DNA from 4 places in the Bacillus sp. D386 genome. Region 3 is predicted to be linked to each of the others. Evidence: riboswitches for the same ligand, from Rfam matches in the RefSeq annotation. Region 3 holds a riboswitch; each other region holds the start of a gene.
The links. Region 3 has a riboswitch for cobalamin ahead of FHY45_RS00480 (ABC transporter substrate-binding protein). Riboswitches for the same ligand answer to the same signal wherever they lie in the genome.
Positions count from the first base shown of each region.

Region 1: another riboswitch for cobalamin. It lies ahead of FHY45_RS11000 (ribonucleoside-diphosphate reductase subunit alpha); the one in region 3 lies ahead of FHY45_RS00480 (ABC transporter substrate-binding protein).
Region 2: another riboswitch for cobalamin. It lies ahead of FHY45_RS14895 (ABC transporter substrate-binding protein); the one in region 3 lies ahead of FHY45_RS00480 (ABC transporter substrate-binding protein).
Region 4: another riboswitch for cobalamin. It lies ahead of FHY45_RS18945 (FecCD family ABC transporter permease); the one in region 3 lies ahead of FHY45_RS00480 (ABC transporter substrate-binding protein).

Region 1 is NZ_VEMV01000003.1:452,357-455,692, reverse strand. It holds gene FHY45_RS11000 (ribonucleoside-diphosphate reductase subunit alpha) at 1-1,873, opposite strand, end outside; cobalamin riboswitch at 2,041-2,222, opposite strand; gene FHY45_RS10995 (DEAD/DEAH box helicase) at 2,309-3,336, opposite strand, start outside.
Region 2 is NZ_VEMV01000004.1:599,912-603,247, reverse strand. It holds gene FHY45_RS14900 (TetR/AcrR family transcriptional regulator) at 1-469, opposite strand, end outside; gene FHY45_RS14895 (ABC transporter substrate-binding protein) at 622-1,587, opposite strand; cobalamin riboswitch at 1,698-1,891, opposite strand; gene FHY45_RS14890 (DUF6509 family protein) at 1,918-2,220, opposite strand; gene FHY45_RS14885 (polysaccharide deacetylase family protein) at 2,371-3,060, shown strand; gene FHY45_RS14880 (antibiotic biosynthesis monooxygenase family protein) at 3,192-3,336, opposite strand, start outside.
Region 3 is NZ_VEMV01000001.1:100,042-103,377, reverse strand. It holds gene FHY45_RS00485 (amidase) at 1-1,111, shown strand, start outside; cobalamin riboswitch at 1,256-1,435, shown strand; gene FHY45_RS00480 (ABC transporter substrate-binding protein) at 1,627-2,598, shown strand; gene FHY45_RS00475 (FecCD family ABC transporter permease) at 2,600-3,336, shown strand, end outside.
Region 4 is NZ_VEMV01000007.1:37,228-40,563, reverse strand. It holds gene FHY45_RS18950 (ABC transporter ATP-binding protein) at 1-738, opposite strand, end outside; gene FHY45_RS18945 (FecCD family ABC transporter permease) at 732-1,784, opposite strand; cobalamin riboswitch at 1,963-2,108, opposite strand; gene FHY45_RS18940 (LLM class flavin-dependent oxidoreductase) at 2,156-3,157, opposite strand; gene FHY45_RS18935 (tetraprenyl-beta-curcumene synthase family protein) at 3,185-3,336, opposite strand, start outside.

The DNA.
Region 1 (3,336 bases), on a different contig from region 3:
GAATTCCGGATGTATGCACTCTTTTTTTCAATTGACTCCAAGCATCTGAATCATAGCCTCTTTGGTCAAAAAAGAATCCGCTATCCCAATCAGATCCTTCAAAAAATGGGTAAGCACCTTTTTCACCAGCTAAATCCACACTTGATTTAATCGTTAAATAAGCGATTTTTTCGTATAATCGGTCACAGTATTCAACGGCTTTCTCTGATTCCCAGGCAATGCCCTCAAGCGCTAATAAATGATGCCAGCCAAATGTCCCAAGTCCTATAGCACGATAATTTTTATTCGTTATATTTGCCTGAATGACCGGGATATTATTTAAATCAATGACATTATCAAGCATTCTCACCTGTATCTTAATTAAGCGTTCAAGGACATCTTCCTTTACAGCTTTGGCAAGGGAGATAGACGAAAGATTACATACAACAAAGTCACCCGGTGTTTTTTCAATAATAATTTTCCCATCCTCGGTTCTTTGTTCAATAACTTTGGTAGCACTTTGATTTTGCATAATTTCCGTACATAAATTACTGCAATATATCATTCCTTTATGGCGATTAGCATTAGAGCGGTTGACCGTATCCCGATAAAACATATAAGGTGTTCCTGTTTCAAGCTGAGAAATCATGATCGCCTTAAACACTTCAATGGCAGGTATTTCTTTTTTGGAAAGCTGCGGATGATTGATACATTCAGTATATTTTTGTCTGAATTGGCCATCCCCTGCTTCTTCATCAAAATAATCTTCAAGAGAATATCCCATTACTTTTCTTACTTCATGCGGATCAAATAAATACCAGGTACCCCGCTCCTTGACCATTTCCATAAATAAATCCGGAATGCAAACACCAGTAAATAAATCATGCGTTCGAAAACGTTCATCCCCATTATTTAAACGCGCTTCGAGGAAGGCAAATATATCCTTATGCCAAACATCCAGATAAACTGCAATGGCACCCTGTCTTTGGCCCAGTTGGTCCACACTGACGGCGGTATTATTTAATTGCTTCATCCATGGTATAACTCCTGAGGAAACACCCTTAAATCCTTTAATATCACTGCCTCGCGCTCTAATTTTCCCTAAATAAACACCTATTCCTCCGCCATTTTTAGATAGATTGGCAATATCGGTGTTTGAATCATAGATACCTTGCAAACTATCATCAACAGTATCGATAAAACAACTGGATAATTGGCCATAGCTTTTCCCAGCATTAGCAAGCGTAGGAGTTGCCACCGTCATATATAGATTGGATAAGGCCCAATATGCTTCTCTTATTAATTTGATTCGCTGTTCTTTAGGCTCATTCATCATTAATGTCATGGCAATAATCATAAACCGTTCCTGAGGAAGTTCATATAAGCTTCCATGATGAGATTTGGCTAAATAGCGATCTGCCAGCGTCCGAATGCCAATATACGTAAACAACTGATCTTTTGATGAATCGATGACTGCTTCGAGTTCATTGATTTCGTCTTCCGTATATTCATTTAACAATGCTGGATTATAAATCCCCATATCAGTCAATAGTTCAACAAGCTGATGAAAGCTCCCATATTTGTGTGTTAAATCATATCCCCGGCTTTTTGAAGCTTTATCATATAACTGGTCTAAATAAATAGTTGCCGCCACAAATGTCCAATCAGGCTCATCAGCAGAGATACGCTCTACGGCGCTTAGTACCAGTAAATTCACCAACTCTTTCTTGCTATAGTCAGACTTATACTCAAGTGCTGTCTTGATTTTTTCTAAGTATTCCTCTGCTGAATAAATAGATGTATAGGAACTAACACATTCCTTTATGTATGTTTCTATGCTTTTTAAATTTATGACTTCCAGACTTGCATAGTTTGATTCGTAAGATACTGCCATACTAATTTCCCCCTTATTGTTTGCCGATAAATCGATTAAAAACGTCTGTTCCCTCCACGCAAAAAATCCCATTGCCTAAAAATAAGCAATGGGAAAAGAAATAATAACAAGATTGAACTGTTCAATATTGCTATTTCATCCGTTCCACCCTCATTGCTCCCGATAAAGGCAAACCAGTGAAAAAGGCAGGTCTCCTGACTCATGCTTCGCTTTACTCTAAGTCCTTCCCATAGATTTCTCTACAGTGGTTTACTTATTTCATCAGCATTTACAGTTGCGGGTACAGTTCCGGATTTTAACCGGATTCCCTATTAAGTCGTAATACGACACCTTAAACACGTTAAAATCAATATATAGTATTTTAGATATAAAATGATAACAACATATAGAATTATAAATCTTATATGTGAAAATAGCAACTAAAATTCCGACAATTTATTTAGGCAATTGCTGGAGAAATTGATTGATAAATGCTTCGGATTCCAATCGAATTCCAATGTATGGCGGATGAACACGTTTATTGGCTTCAAGAGGAACCCCCAACCACAATACTTTTTGGTCAAGGATGACAAATGTGAAGCTTGGCCCATTCTGAAGATGGATATCCGGATCCAAATAGGAATGGGAATCTGGAGAATACATCATCAGTCTTGTTCTTGAGTTCCTCGTCTTCACTCTTTGAACAAAATCCGATGATAACACACTGGAATTTGGCAAGGAAAGGATAATGGAAGATTGGGCTTTTTTTAAATCCTGATAGAACCCTTCCAAATTTCTTGCATAAATCCATTGTAATTTTGGATGATGGTTGGCAATCCATTTGCCTATTTGATCCATATTGACCATTTGATTCCGTTTCATTTGATATTGAACGAGCTGATGAAGAGTTTTTGTATGCGAAACTTTTGATTCTATAAACTCCACATCGCTGACATGAATCAGTTTCCCTTTTGTTCTGGTAATTGCAACATTTAACAGCCGTTCACTTTCCCTGCCCGTTAAAAGCATCCCTGCCCGATTTTGCGGATAACTATCTACACTATCAAATACCATTACTTCCCGTTCACTTCCCTGGAAACGATGGACAGTGGCAGCCAATATATCATGCAGGCCGTTCTCTTCCTCATATAGATCTTTAATTAATGTTTCCATCAATTGTGCCTGCGCACGATAAGGGGTTGCATAACCGATTGATTTACTCCCATTGCTGTAGGCTTCATGAATAACCTGAAAGGATAACAATAGATTCATCAAATTCATTCTAGAACCAGAGGAAGTGCCCGTAAAGCAGTGTTCCCCTGTGAAGCTCGTATTTAACAGTACGGAAGCACGATCTACAAAAGGTGTCTTTGAAACGATATCTTTTTTATTTATATGAACACTTGGATGATCGCCAACCAGTGAATTATAAACATATTGGTTCGTAAAAGCGGAGATATCCGGATGCATTCTCCTCTGTTCCT
Region 2 (3,336 bases), on a different contig from region 3:
TGATCCTAACTTCCTGTCCATTCACATTCTCCGGAAACTCCTGGTAAGCAAAAAAAAAGATAAGATCTGCGAAACTTTTAAGTGCTTCTCGTCTGACCAGTTCTACTTCGAAAGAAACTCCGACTGATTCGAGTAAAATAAAATTGGCAACAGCCTTATTGGAAAAGCAAATTTCCAAATAGCGAAGAATTCCGGCATATGCTTTATAACCAATGCGTGGTTCCCGTAAAGCTGCAAGCTTAATCTCTTCTGCAACTTCTCCAATCAAACTTTCACAAAGTGCAACAATCAAAGTCTCTTTATTGCCGAATTGTTGGTAGAACGTTGTTTTCGAGACATGTGCATACTCAACTATGTCCAGAACTGATGTATTCTTGTAACCTCTTGTAGTGAATAATTGCAGGGCTGCATATAGCATTTTATCTCTTGCTTCGGTCGGCAGGTCATTTACATATAACATTCTTATCATTCCAATCCCATGTGTGAGTACGAATACGTATTGGTATCATCATACCTACACAAAAGGGAAATTTCAACAAAATTGTTAGAAAATTTAATTTATTTTCTTCAACAAAAAAAGAGCCTCCCAAAGTAAAATGGGCGGCTCTTAAATGAAAATGTTTATTTAAATATTTCAGGATAGATTTTTTCAGCTATCAATTGCAAGCCTTCTGTTAAACGTGGTCCCGGTCTTGACACTGTGTCATTATCTACATCATAAACCTGCTTATTTTGAACGGCAGGTACCTCGGACCAAGCTTTTCTTCCATATACCTTTTCTTCTGGATTTTCAATATAATAGCCATATGTAGTAAGAATAACATCAGGATTGCGATCAATGACTTGTTCTTCATTCATTGTTACCCAACCCTCTTGATCAGCGGCAATATTCTCTGCCTGAATGATATCAAGCATTTCGTCTATATAGGTTCCGTTAGCCGCTGTATATAAATCCGGTGAGGAAGATACTTCAATCCAAACCTTCTTCTTATCTTTTATAGCACTTGCTTTCTCTTTAATTTCTGCTACTTCTTTTTTCATATCCGAAATAATTTCATCAGCTTTGTCTGATGTTCCGGTTGCTTTAGCAATCAATTCAATTGTTCCATATGCACCATCAAACGAATTGGCGTCAGGTACGATAATAACATCAATACCAGCTGTCTGGAATTGTTTAATGGTATCCTTAGCATTATTAAAATGACTGGCAGAAAGCAATAAAAGATCCGGATTTAATTCCAACACTTTTTCAATATTGATTTCTAACCCGCCGACCTTAGGTTTGTCAGCAGCTTCTGTAGGAAAATTACAATAATCTGATACACCAATGATTTTCTCTCCAAGACCTAGTGCATAGGCCGTTTCAGTATTGCTTGGCAGCAAGGATACGATCGTGTCCGGCTTTTCCTCAATCTTGATGCTTTCTCCGGATCCATCCCTTACCTCAACAGGAAAGGCTGTGGACGTTGATTCAGAAACCTCTTTCTTCTGGTTTGAGTCATCTTCAGTTGACGAACACCCAAACATTAACATAGATAGCGTAAGCATTAGCATAAATAAAAATAAATAGTTTTGCTTTTTTAGCATAGTTATTCCCCTTTCCAACATAATAAAAAAGCCTTAGCTCGAAAAAAGCTAAGGCGAAAATCCACATTAAAATAACAGGATTGGACGCCTACTTTTCCCTCCGAAAAATAGTACATACAAAAGAAAGAGCAGGTCTCCTGGCTGACGCATCAATTTACTCTGATTTACCTTCCCATGCTCTAAACAAAGAGCCGGTGGTTTACAAATCATTTCATCCGCGTATACAGTAGCGGGGGCTGCACCGGATTTGCACCGGTTTCCCTATTATCCTAATAAATAAGGCACTCTTACACTATTCAATATTTATATTTTTTATATAATCAGCTATCTTCATTCTTCTTCATATTCAACATCAGTATGTTCCCTGCAAAATTGTAAAACCATCGATAATTCATCTTCCTCAAGCTCAAAATCCAAAATACTTTGTGTTTCACTTTCTATAAACTCATATTTTGAAATTTGGTCCTGATTTTCATCCATTACATATATAACACGCAACAGAAGACCCTTATCGGTATATAGTTCATCTTCCTCGGGAACGGAAATCTCCAGTACATATTCGAACCTTTCTCCAGAAAGGATACCAAACGGGTCTTCCAGTTTCTCAACTGTATAACTTTGTATCTCGATCATCTTTATCAACCTTTCTAAAATGCTTATGTCTATTATACATGTTCAATCTCTTTATTAAACATTTTACCCAATTATTCAACTCCGTTTAGGAATATTTTTTAACAAGAATCAAAAACTATATTAAAATCACTTAATCCATAGGAGTTTATTATGCGTACTCTATCTGTTCTCACATTGCTCATTATCCAGCTTCTTATTCCATCTGAAACATTTGCAAAGACAGCCTACCTCAGTTTTGATGATGGTCCCTCAAACATCACACAGGAAATCCTCGATATCCTCAAAGTTCAGGATGTTAAGGCAACCTTTTTTGTAACGGGAACAGCCAGCCCGGGACATATGTATTTATATAAAGATATCGTAAAAAATGGACACGCTCTTGGACTGCATTCCTATTCTCATAATTATTCCAAAATCTATCGATCCAAGGATACTTTTTTTAAAGACATTACTCAACTGGAAGAATTTTTGGAAAGGGAAGTAGGCGTAAGCCCGAAAATCCTACGATTCCCCGGCGGCTCCAATAACTATGTCGCAAAACAATATGCCGGGACTGATTTAATGGATCAATTAAAGACTGAGGTAATAAAAAGAGGATATAAATATTATGATTGGAACTGCGATGCTAACGATGGATTAAATCCTCCAATTCCAGAAAAAAAATTACTTAAATTAATTATGCAAGGGGTAGGTGAAAAAGAAAATCTCTATATCCTCCTGCATGATTTTAACGGCAATACAACAATCGTGGATGGGCTTCCGGAAATCATTCGCCGTCTGAAACATAAGGGATACACCTTTAAAATAATGGATGAGTCCACACCAACTTTTGAATTTTAAAAATGATAAATACTCCTATCAGTTCAAATCGCAAATGCTGTCCATTATTCTGTAACGCTTCTTTTCTAACCTGAAATAAGGTTTACATTATAAAACAAACGCCCTTTCAGGTAGGGGCGTTTTGTTTTTTATTATTCGACTACAAGGTAATTGCCATGTTCCATATTGATTACGTATTCTGGCTTTGGGGGCTTACCTCCGTGCTCCTTGATTTTCGCTTTATGGCCAGCGATATGCTCAGGGCTCTTTTCCCATGCTTTCCATGCTTCCTCTGAT
Region 3 (3,336 bases):
TATTACTGAGCCAGCTGTATATGGAGCGACACGTAATCCATGGAACCTGCAGCATTCATCGGGTGGATCAAGCGGCGGAGCATCAGCCAGTATAACTTCAGGTATGGTCCCAATTAGCGGTGCCAGTGATGGCGGCGGCTCTATTCGTATACCGGCATCATTCACTGGATTAGTAGGCTTGAAGCCAACAAGGGGAAGGACACCCGTTGGTCCAGGTGTGGGCCGCCAATGGCATGGAGCTGCGGTAGATTTTGCCTTAACCAAAACGGTTCGTGATAGTGCAGCTATGCTGGATGCCTTGCAAATCATTCAGCCGGATACTGCCTTTCAGGTACCTTTATATAATGGGAGCTATTTGAAGGAGCTTTCGAATCCATTGAAAGAAAGGTTTAAAATTGCTTTTTCCACAAAGTCTCCGGTGGGAACACCCGTTAGTGAAGAAGCTGTAGAAGCGGTACATAAGACAGTCAAATGGCTGGAACAGGCAGGGTTCACCGTTGAAGAATGTGATAATGGGGTAGATGGAATCCGCCTTATGGAAAATTACTATATTATGAATAGCGGAGAAATGGCAGCAGATATACTGTCCATTGAGGAAGCCATTGGACGGCCGATTACCGTTAATGATATAGAGATAGTCACATGGGTACTCAGAACTGCCGGGCAGAATGTATCAGCTGTTCAATTTACACGCAGTTTAGCTGAATGGGATACGGCAGCTGCACAAATGGCCAGGTTCAATGAGGATTATGATTTGTATTTGACGCCGGCAACAGCTTTCTCAGCTCCAAAGGTGGGCGAATTGACGCATACGGATGAACAGAGCTTGCAGTTATTGAAAGTAAATGAACTAAAACCCTCTGATCAGTTAGCAATGGTCTATGAAATGTTTAAACCAAGTTTAACGTATACGCCTTTTACACAGTTGGCGAACATCATCGGACAGCCTGCGATTAGCTTGCCTGTTCATATGACAGATTCTGGCTTACCCCTTGGAGTGCAATTGATGGCTCCAAAGGGAAGGGAAGATTGGCTTCTTAAAATAGGAGCGTTGTTAGAGCAATCCGATATATGGGTTGGACAGAAAGGGAATCCATATATTGGATGGTGATAAAAGTGATAGATCGACTAGAAGATGCGTGTAATTCAGTTGGTCAATTAAAACAGTCATTTCACTTGTTTATATTTATGAGAATTCCTATATATCGAAAATATCTTCCGTTTACATTTTCAACATGATATATTAATAATACGAAAATTTAAAACAATCATAAGTGCTCACTATTGTGAGGTAAAAGGGAATCCAGTGTAAATCTGGAACAGCCCCCGCTACTGTAAGAGCTGATGAAATCACGTGACCACCTTTAAATGAGGGAAGGTGTGAGAGTAAAGTGAAGCTCAGAGTCAGGAAACCTGCTTATGAATGTGTATTGCTTACTTTTCGGTGGGAAAAGGGATGGCGAACGTAGAGATGATTGTGTCTTTGCGCTGATTTTGACAGCGTTTTTTTGTCTGTGCATGAATCAAGCCTGTTTTCCTTAACCGGGAAGACAGGCTTTTTTATGTTTAATATTTCAGCGTGAATTCGCTAAATATAATAAATTTTGGAAAAGGGAGAATAGTGAGATGAAAAAGATTGCAAGCTTATCACTTTTGGTGTTCTTATCCGTTTTTGCATTGTTTGCATGCGGAAATGATGAGACAGTAAACAACCAGAAAAATGAAACAAACCAGGAAACTAGCGAGTATCCGAAAACACTGACAGATGGTCGTGGAGAAAAGGTAACAATAAAAGAAAAACCTTCAAGGATTGTTTCAACAACGTTGGCCATTGATGAATATTTATTGCCATTGGCAGAAGAGGAACGGATTGCAGCGGTTACGAAAATGTCTACAGACTCAGGGATTTCGAATGTAGCAGATCTAACAGATGGAATTGATACAAAAATTGAATCAGTCACATCTGAATTGGTGCTGTCACTTCAGCCTGATTTAGTGCTGATTCCTTCCTATGTAGATCCTGAGGTTCTTAAACAAATTGATGCAGCAGACATCACCACCTACCAACTTAAAGATGATTCCTCTATATCAGGTGTATTGGATGGTCTAATGGAGGTTGGTACCATTGTTGGCGAGGAAGATAAAGCAGAAGAAATCATAGCTGATGTCAAAAAGAGGATGTCAGATTTACAAACGAAAGCAAAAGCACAAACAGATAAAAAACGAGTGGTTTACTGGACACAGCAAAATTCTTCAGTTACTGAGAATACTACAATAGGAGAAATCATCACCTTAGCAGGCGGGATAAATGCCATTACAGAAGCGGGCATTACCGGTGAAGAGTATCCTGATTATCCGAATCTTTCAAAGGAAAAATTAGTTGAGTTAAATCCAGATGTGATTATTACAAGTGATTGGCAGTATGATGGCTCAAAAGCAACATTCGTCGAGGAATGGAAAAAGGATCCGGCACTTAAAAATCTTAAAGCCTTTAAGAATAATGAAGTGCATGTGATAGATAGCGCAAATTTAACAACGGCTTCCCATTTTGTGATTGAGGGAGCAGAAGATATTTATCAAGTTTTATATGGAGAATAATATGGTTTGTAAACAGTCTAAACAGGTTCTTATTTTTGGAATCCTGATTTGTTCCTTGCTCGTATCGTTACTTTTAGCAACCATGTATGGCGGGGTCATCGTTCCATTTACGGAAACTGTGAAAGTATTACTCTCACTGCTTCCATTTATAGAGTTTGACTATAACCCAATGTATGAAACAATCCTTGTGCAGATTCGCCTGGGGCGGGTTGTTGTGGCTGGATTAGTCGGGGCAGCCTTGGCAATATCGGGAGTCGTGATGCAAAGTGTGTTTCGCAACCCGATGGCTGACCCCGGCATAATTGGTGTTTCATCAGGTGGAGCATTCGGAGGTGTACTGGCCATCTATTTTGGTTTGGCCGCGATCCATTCTCTTTTCGTCCCATTAATGGGCTTTATCCTGGCTGCATTGACTTTGTTTGCAATTTATATGATTGCGACCAATCAAGGAAGGACCTCAGTACTGACATTGCTGCTGACGGGTATTGCGATTAGTTCTTTTTTATCAGCCTGTACCTCTCTGCTAATCTCTTTTTCGAATGCAGGAGTGATGCAGCAGATTGTCCAATGGATGATGGGGAACTTAAACGGGCGTGATTGGAGTCATGTACAAATATTAACTGTTCCTGTTTTATTTTCGATTTGTGTCTTTTTGTACCATGCCAACGACTTAGATATCTTTCTGCTGGGTGAAGAGCAGGCCCAGAATATGGGGATTTCCGTTCAGCGCACCCGTAA
Region 4 (3,336 bases), on a different contig from region 3:
AGGGCGACTTACCAAATCTACCTCGTATACAGATGAAAGCAATGTTTCATCATAAAGTAAATCTATTCCACCCTCCGCCACCTTCCTTCCATCCTTAAGCAAAGCACATCTATCTGCATATAAAGCTGCCATGTTTAAATCATGGAGGATGGCGACAATCGTCAGCCCATTTTGAAGCTGGAGCCTCTTTAATAAATTTAACAATTCGATTGTATGCTTTACATCCAGATGATTTGTAGGTTCATCGAGAAACAGGAGCTTTGGCTGCTGGGCCAAAGCCTTTGCTAAAAGGACACGTTGCTTTTCCCCTCCGCTTAATGACGAAAAGTATGTATACTTAAATTTCAGCGTGTTTGTCTGAGCAAGACACTCATCAACAATTGCGTAATCCTCACTACGGTAATGATTAAAAAATCCCTTCTCCTGATAAGGATACCTGCCTAATAGTACGATTTCTTCCACCGTAAAATCTATACCCACCATATGTTCCTGACTTAACACGGCTGCAATTTTAGCCAATTCTCCGGTTTTATAGGATGAGGTCCTTTTCCCATTAATGATTGAAGTCCCTTCTTTATATTCCATTTTTCCCAATATACTTTTAATCAATGTCGTCTTACCGCTTCCATTTGGACCAAGAAGAGCAAAAAATTCTCCGCTCTCAACCTTAATAGATAAGTCCTGAAGCACTTGCTTATTTTTATGATAGCCTGCACTGAGGCTCTCTACGGTTAACATGTCAAATTCCTTCTTTTTATGCGTTCTTTAATCAGTAAGATTGTAAATACAGGTGCACCGATTAAGGCAGTAATGACACCGATTGGTAATTCCTGCGGGTTGATAATCGTACGTGCAATCAAGTCAGCCAATACGAGATATCCACCTCCAATAATCATGGATAATGGCAGTAAGTGGCGATGATCAGCACCAGCAAGAAGGCGAACAAGATGTGGAATAACCAGTCCAACAAAGCCAATAGCTCCTGATACGGCAACTGCTGCACCCGTTAATAGTCCAGCCCCGATAATAATGATTATTTTCTTTCGTTTCACATCGATACCATTATATTGAGCGGATTGATCTCCAAGAGCCATCCCATTTAGTTCACGATAATGATATAAAATTATGGAAGCTCCTATAATAAAAAAGGGAATCAATATACTGACGTGTCCCCAATTTTTCATAGCCACACTGCCCATCAGCCAGTTTAATACTTCCCTCATTTGATCTCCTGAGGATAGCGCAATGATAAGTGAGACCACAGCGCCAATGAATGAATTCATAATTATACCGGCTAAAATAATGGTCTCATTTGCATAGGTAACACTAGCTGCCTTTGTAATACCAAATACAATAAACAAGGTTATAAAACTAAACACGATTGCAACAAGCGGCAATGTGAACTGACCAAAAAGAGCAAATTCGATATTAAAGAATAGAACAATCACTGCCCCAACCGATGCACCGGAAGAAATTCCAATAGTATATGGATCAGCGAGTGGATTTTGCAAAAGCCCCTGAAAGGCAGCACCGGCAAGTGCCAGTGAGGCACCCACAAATAAAGCGATTAATACCCGGGGTAATCGTATATTCCAAATAATCATTTCTATATTTTTTGGACCGGTATAGAAGGATTCCTGGCCGGTCACGTTCTTCAAGAGAATCCCAAGAATATCTTTAAATGACATGTCCACGCTGCCTATAAACAGGCCGAGCAACGCAGCGAGCAGCAAAAACAGGATACTCCCAAAATAAATACCGGTTGTTCTATTTTTATTATTCATAACTTATACTTCAATTCCTCTTTACTCCTGGCGGCGAACCTCGGATTATTCATGCACTTTAAAACAAGATTATAAGCTACAACACATAAAAAATCCTTAGCTCAGGATGGTATTGAGCTAAGGATTCACTTTTTCACGCCTGTGAATACAATAAGCCTACTTTTCCCTCCGAAAAATAAGTACTAAAACTCTAAAAGCAGGTTTCCTGGCTTTTACTAAATCAGACTTGTGATTTAGTAAGTACAGTAGCGGGGGCTGCAACGGATTTGAACCGTTTTCCCTTTTACCCTCGTGTACCGAGGCACTTTAAAGTGATTTATTAGATTTTATTCTTATTCTAATAGATTGATTGACTAATGGCAAATCCACTATTATTTCAACAGTTCTTTGGCAATTAATCTGAAGGAGTTTTCTTTAGCCTCGTATGAATGGGTGATTGTCACAAGCATAATTTCATCTGTAAAGAAGCGTTCACTCAGCTCTCTAATTTTTTCTCCAATCATTTTAGGAGAACCGATAATCATCTTGCTTCTGTTGTAATCAATCCGAGCTTTCTCAAACTGCGATAATGACATTTCATGAATTTCTTTTGGGTGAGGTGTTCCCTCTCTTATAATTCCCTGTGAAAGAAACAGCATCGATAAATCCAATGAACCAGCCAGATATTCTGCCTCTTCGTCCGATTCCGCACAAACTGTAAATACAGTAACCATACCTGATGGATTCTGTACTAACTCTGTAGGTCGAAATGCTTCATGGTAATGCTTCATATTTTCTTCAGCATATTCACTGTTAATAAACAAAGCAAAATTATAGGGTATACCCTTATGAGCTGCAAGAGCTGCGCTAGATGAACTAGATCCAAGCATCCACAATTCCGGCGGAGATGTAATGGTAGGTGTCGCCGATAACCCATATAGAGGATGCAATTCCGGTATTTGATCATAGAGATACCAGGATAACTCATCTACCTGGTCAGGAAAACGATGCAGTTCCTGTACTCTCCCCTCCTGCAACGCTCGCGTTGCTCTTGGCATCCCTCCAGGAGCCCTGCCGATTCCCAAATCTATTCTTCCTGGAGCTAAACCAGATAATACTCTGAAGTTTTCAGCTACTTTATAAGCACTGTAGTGAGGCAGCATAACACCGCCTGTTCCAACTCTTATTTTATCTGTTTGAGCAGCAATCCATGTTGCCAATATCTCAGGCGAAGATCCTGCCAAGCCTTGACTATCATGATGCTCGCTGACCCAAAATCTTGAGTATCCCCACTCCTCAGCCAATTTTGCCAGTTTGACCGTATTAGCAAGTGCCTGCTCTGAAGGCTCTCCAACAGAGCGCGGTGACTGGTCTAGAATACTTAATTTCACCATTCTGCTCCATCCCCTTAGTATTGAATGCTAGACTCGCCTATTCTTTTTCATTCTCTTAAACGCATGATACAGCTTACTATTCCAATAAAAGAAATACGCTGAACGGCCACCCAGGCTTAACATTTTTTTAGTATATTGCTTAACCGACAACTGGTCTTTCACCTTGGAATCGGCTAGAT